2 regions of the Streptomyces sp. NPDC040610 genome follow, and region 1 is predicted to be linked to the other one. Evidence: riboswitches for the same ligand, from Rfam matches in the RefSeq annotation. Region 1 holds a riboswitch; the other holds the start of a gene.
The links. Region 1 has a riboswitch for glycine ahead of gcvT (glycine cleavage system aminomethyltransferase GcvT). Riboswitches for the same ligand answer to the same signal wherever they lie in the genome.
Positions count from the first base shown of each region.

Region 2: linked by a shared signal. The riboswitch ahead of gcvP (aminomethyl-transferring glycine dehydrogenase) and the one ahead of gcvT (glycine cleavage system aminomethyltransferase GcvT) in region 1 are both predicted to bind glycine.

Region 1 covers NZ_JBVIXA010000001.1:1,254,020-1,257,015, forward strand. Annotated here, with positions in the region: gene gcvH (glycine cleavage system protein GcvH) at 1-85, opposite strand, end outside; gene gcvT (glycine cleavage system aminomethyltransferase GcvT) at 240-1,364, opposite strand; glycine riboswitch at 1,401-1,541, opposite strand; glycine riboswitch at 1,542-1,661, opposite strand; gene ACZ6AA_RS05575 (AAA family ATPase) at 1,805-2,527, shown strand; gene ACZ6AA_RS05580 (enhanced serine sensitivity protein SseB) at 2,621-2,996, shown strand, end outside.
Region 2 covers NZ_JBVIXA010000002.1:1,361,065-1,364,060, forward strand. Annotated here, with positions in the region: gene gcvP (aminomethyl-transferring glycine dehydrogenase) at 1-1,371, opposite strand, end outside; glycine riboswitch at 1,560-1,657, opposite strand; gene ACZ6AA_RS12565 (PRC-barrel domain-containing protein) at 1,843-2,205, shown strand; gene ACZ6AA_RS12570 (DNA polymerase IV) at 2,524-2,996, opposite strand, start outside.

The DNA of each region.
Region 1 (2,996 bases):
TGATGCCGACCGTCGCCACACCGTCCTCGGTGGCCGACAGCCACTCGTGCTCCTTGCTGTAACGCAGCTGCTGGGGATTGCTCATGGCCTGAATTCTCCTGTACGCGGGCGAGTGCTGATGAACGTGGGTCTTACGGACTGAGACGGGCGCGTGCCGCCACGGCTCCCGACGGGACGCGGAGGCGTCCGCAGAGCGAGTGGGGCGCGGGCGGAGGCCGGACTGGACCGGCGCCGCCGGGCTACTTCTGACGCTTGTAGAACGGCAGCGCGACGACTTCGTACGGCTCATGCGTACCGCGGATGTCCACACCCACGCCCGCCGTGCCGGGGGCGGCGTGCGCCGCGTCGACGTACGCCATCGCGATCGGCTTGCCGAGGGTCGGGGACGGCGCGCCGGAGGTGACCTCGCCGACGACCTCGCCGCCGACGACCACGGACATGCCCGCGCGCGGGACCCGGCGGCCCTCGGCGATCAGGCCCACCAGCTTGCGCGGGGGAGCGGCCTCGGCGCGCTCGGCGGCCGCGCGCAGCGCCTCGACGCCCACGAAGTCGTCCGCGTGGGACGTCTTGTCAAACTTGACGACTCGTCCCAGACCGGCGTCGAACGGCGTCAGGGCCGTCGTCAGCTCGTGCCCGTACAGCGGCATGCCCGCCTCCAGGCGCAGCGTGTCGCGGCAGGACAGGCCGCAGGGGACCAGGCCCACCGGGGCACCGGCCTCGGTCAGCGCACGCCACAGCTGCTCGGCGTGCTCGGGGGCCACGAACAGCTCGAAGCCGTCCTCGCCGGTGTAGCCCGTGCGGGCGATCAGGGCGGGGACGCCCGCGACGGTGCCGGGCAGGCCCGCGTAGTACTTCAGGCCGTCGAGGTCGGCGTCCGTGACCGCCTTCAGGATGCCGGGGGACTCCGGGCCCTGGACGGCGATGAGGGCGTAGGCGTCGCGGTCGTCGCGGACCACGGCGTCGAAGCCTTCGGCGCGCTCGGTCAGTGCGTCGAGCACGACCTGGGCGTTGCCGGCGTTGGCGACGACCATGTACTCCTGGTCCTGGAGCCGGTAGACGATCAGGTCGTCCAGGATGCCGCCGTCGGCCTGACAGATCATGGTGTAGCGGGCGCGGCCGACGCCGACGGAGCCGATGTTGCCGACCAGGGCGTGGTTGAGCAGGTCCACCGCCGCGGGGCCGGTGACCGTGATCTCGCCCATGTGGGAGAGGTCGAAGAGGCCGGCGCGGGTGCGGACCGCGTTGTGCTCGTCGCGCTCGCTGGCGTAGCGCAGCGGCATGTCCCAGCCCGCGAAGTCGGTCATGGTCGCACCGAGGTCGCGATGCAGGGCGTCCAGGGCGGTGTGGCGTGGGGTGTTGCTCATCAGTACTGGCTCCCGGGGCATGACGGGCGAGGTCGATCCTCCCCATCTGTCATCGAACCTGAGAGGTTCACCACGTCCCGTGCGTATGACGGGTCATGACTTGCACCTTGGGTGGAGCCGCCCCTGCGACCGGTGTGGCCGGGTGTGACCGGGGATCGACCCGCTTTTCAGATGTGCCTCGCCCGCGCGGTACGGGGCCTGAGAGATTCAAGGGAGGAACTTGCTCCTTCGGCGCCCCGGGACGACGTCCGCGTCAGAGTGCGGTCACGTCTCCGGGAACTCTCCCGCGCGGATTCAAGCGGCCGGTATGGAGTTGGCGCGCACATCATTGCACGCGCCCCCGCTTCACGACAGCAGCAACTTCTTCACGACGGCGGCTACGGCGGAATGCCCTTGTGTGGCATTACCGTCTCTTTACACTCAACGGAGAAGTACTGGGGATGAGTGACGTGACCAGCATGGGGAGGCCGATCACGGTGCACAGGAGCGGTGCTTATGCGACCACCACGGGTGTGGCGCTGCCCGGCGGCGACGTGGTGCCGCCGCAGCCCGGCGCCCCCGTGCGCGAGTGCCTCGGGTACTTCCCGCGGCCCGTCGTGCGCGACCTCAGGGACCGGGCCCGGCGCGGCCCGCGCCGCCTGGTGTTCGGCGCGAGCGACGTCGTGGTCGTGTCCGGGCTGCCCGGCAGCGGCAAGTCCACGCTGATGCGGCGCGCGGTGGCGGGGCCGCGCGTGGACTCCCAGGACACCCGGGACCGCTGGGCGGCCCGCATGCCCCGGCTGCTGCCGTACGCGCTCTACCGCCCCCTGGTCCGCCTCGCGCACTACGCGGGCCTGCACCGGGCGCTGCGCTCCGGCGCGGGCGTCGTCGTGCACGACTGCGGTACGCAGCCGTGGGTGCGCCGCTGGCTGGGCCGCGCGGCCGCCCGGCGCGGGGCCACGCTGCACCTCCTGCTGCTCGACGTGCCCGTCGAGGTCGCCCTCGACGGGCAGCGCGAGCGCGGCCGCGGGGTCTCCCGGTACGCCTTCGCGCGGCACCGCAGGACGGTCGGCCGCCTCGTCCGCGCCGCCGAGCGGGGTGAGCTGCCGCGGGGCTGCGGCTCGGCGGTGCTTCTGGACCGGGAGGCGGCGGGGGCGCTGCGGGAGATCGGGTTCGGGGGCTGAGGGGGCTGAGGGGGCGGTGCGGCGGGGGTCCCGGTTAGGGTCGGGCCCGCAGCACAGGAGCAGGGCAGAGCGCAGAGCAGAGGTCGAGGACAGATGAACTATCCGGGGGACTGCCCGGGAGGCGTTCCGGCACAGGGACCGGGCCCGGACCAGGGACATCCGCATGGGCATCCGCACGAGGGATGGCCGGCCAACGAGCTGGAGGAGGTCCTGGCCGCGTCGCTCGGCGCCCCGCCGTCGGACGCGGTGGGCGCCCGCATCGTCGAGACGCTGGGCCGCGGCCGCGTCTGGATCCCGCTCCCGTCCGGCGGCGGCCCCGACCAGGGCACGCTCGACCTGCCCACGCTGGAGATCGACGGTCAGGCGTACGTCCCCGTCTTCACGTCGGAGCAGCAGTTCCAGCAGGTGACGGGGGGCCGGATGAGCTGGACGGTGGCGCCCGCGGTGGAGTTCGCGCGCGGGCTTCAGC
Region 2 (2,996 bases), on a different contig from region 1:
CAGCGCCTCGACGTCGGCCTCGACACCGAACGCGGTCCAGATCGCGGCGAGCTGCGTGCGCGTCGTGGTCTCGTCGCACGCGAACGACACCTGGTCGGCGTCCACGAGGTGGATGTTCACGCCGCCCTCGCGGGCCGCGGTCACGATGTCGGCGGCCTTGCCCGGCACGCGGACGGTCAGCGTGTCGAAGTACGCCTCGTGCACGACCTCGACGCCCCCGGCCTTGAGGCCCGCGGCGAGGATCGTCGCGTACCGGTGGGTGCGCCGCGCGATCGCCTTGAGCCCCTCGGGGCCGTGGTAGACGGCGTACATCCCGGCCATGACGGCGAGCAGCACCTGGGCGGTACAGATGTTGCTGGTCGCCTTCTCGCGGCGGATGTGCTGCTCACGGGTCTGCAGCGCGAGCCGGTAGGCCTTGTTGCCGTCGGCGTCGACGGACACGCCCACGAGGCGTCCGGGCAGGCTGCGGGCGAACTTCTCGCGCACCGCCATGTAGCCGGCGTGCGGGCCGCCGAAGCCCATCGGGACGCCGAAGCGCTGGGTGGTGCCGACGGCGATGTCCGCGCCGAGCTCACCGGGCGAGGTGAGCAGCGTGAGCGCCAGCAGGTCGGCGGCCACAGAAACGATTGCGCCCAGGTCGTGGGCCTGGTCGATGAGCGCCTTGATGTCCCGTACGGCACCGGAGGCGCCCGGGTACTGGAGCAGCACGCCGACCACGCCGCGCTCGGCGACGTCGGCCGGGATGCCGTCCGTCAGGTCCGCGACGACGACCTCGACACCGGTCGGCTCGGCGCGGGTCTGGATCACGGCGACGGTCTGCGGCAGCACGTCGGCGTCGACGAGGAAGACGCCGTTCTTGACCTTGCCCAGGCGCCGGGAGAGCGCCATGGCCTCGGCGGCGGCGGTGCCCTCGTCGAGCAGCGAGGCACCGGAGGTGGGCAGTCCGGTCAGGTCGGCGACGACGGTCTGGAAGTTGAGGAGCGCCTCCAGACGGCCCTGCGAGATCTCCGGCTGGTACGGCGTGTACGCCGTGTACCAAGCCGGGTTCTCCATCACGTTCCGCAGGATCACCGGCGGCGTGAACGTGCCGTAGTAGCCGAGCCCGATCATCGAGTCGAGGACCTGGTTGCGGTCGGCGAGGGAGCGCAGCTCGGCCAGGACCTCGGCCTCGGTCCGCGCGCCGGGCAGCTCGAGGGCGTCGGCGTTCTTGATCACATCCGGCACCGCGGCGGCCGTCAGCTCGTCGAGGGAGCCGTACCCGACCTGGGCGAGCATCTTGGCGCGGGCTTCTGCATCGGGTCCGATGTGCCGCTGTTCGAAGGGGATTCCCTGCTCCAGCTGCGAGAGCGGAGTACGAGGAGTGGCGGTCATTGCGGAGGCCTCCTGGTCTGACACGACCTGCGAGGGGCACCACGGCGCGGGTACCCGGACGGCCTCCCCCTCTGTCATCTCAACCTGAGAGCTTCACAGCACCGCCCGAGGGCAGCGCTGCTTTCACCGTCGGTGAGGAAGGGTTCCGAACGTGCCCGCCCGACGCCCGCCCTGCTTTCCAGAGTGACCTCGTCCGTGCGGTACATGGGCCTGAGAGATTCCGGGGAGGAGTTGCTCCTTCGGCGCCTCCGGTGCTGCCACCGAAGAGCTCTCCCGCACGGGGTCAACAGCCACTCGCCAGCCTACCAGCGAGGACCGCGGCCGATCCCTCGAGTGGCCGCCCGCCTCGATGTGCTCTTTCGTAGTGATGACGAGCGAATTCTGGACGAGTACGTACTAGCACGTACGAGCAGGTACGAGTACGCACAAGCAGGTACGAGCACGAACGACTCGCGACCAGTTGGAGGGCCCGTGCAGACCGATATCGATCCGCGCAACCTGATCGGCCGCAAGGCGTTCGACCGCGACGGGGCCAAGATCGGCACAGTCGACGAGGTCTATCTCGACGATGCCACCGGTGCGCCGGAGTGGGCCGCCATACGGACGGGGCTGTTCAGCAGGGACGCCTTCGTCCCCCTGGAGCCCAGCGAGCTGGTCGACGACGGCACCCTCCGGGTCCCTTTCGAACGCGCCCTGATCAAGGACGCCCCGGACTTCGGCGTCGGCCGCCATCTGTCCCCGGAACAGGAACTCCAGCTCTACCGCCACTACGGCCTGGACCTGGCGCCACCGCCGCCCCCGCCGGACGCGGACTTCGGCCAGACGTCCGCGTAACCGACGGCGTCGAATTCCCGCCGCCGCCCCGACCCGGCCCACGTACCCCCATCCGACCCGGGCGTCCCGCACCGCCTCACGCGGCCCGCCCTGGTTCACGAGGCTCATCCCGGCTCGCACAGCCCAACCCAGCTCACGCGGCCCGCCCCGGCTCACGCATCCTGCCCCGGCCCACACGGCCCAACCCGGCCCCACGCGGCTCACCCCAGCTCGCCGTGGGCCCGCCATAGCTCTCTATGGCCCTCTGTGGCCCGCTGCTGGCCAGTCACGGCCGCCTCTCCCGGTGGCGTCGTCAGGGCCCCGCAGAGCCCTCGGTCCTCACAGCGCCTCCGATACCGCTGGCGTCCCGCCCGCCCCCGGCCCCTCCCCGCTTCCAGCCACCCCAGGCTCCCCCGTAGCCCCAGCGCCCCCAGCAGAACCCCCCTCGGCGGCCTCCCCCACCTCCCCGTCCTCAGCCACCAACGGCAACGGATCCGACAGCTCCAGCTCCGGATCATCCGTCCGGAACGTCCGCACCCGCCCCGGCGCCGACCCCGGCGTCTCGAACCGCACCGTCACCCGCCCCAAACCACTCCCCTGCACCCACCCCGCCCCATGCACCGCATGCCGCACGTCATGCCCGGCCGACCACCTGCGCTCAGCCAACGCCACAGACTCCCCACCACCGCTGTCACCACCACCAGCCACTCCACCACCAAGCCCGCCACCGCTGGCGGCCCCGCCACCGCCAGACCCCCCACCACCAGGCCCAACACCCCCAATCACCGCATCACGAGCCCCCACACCACCAG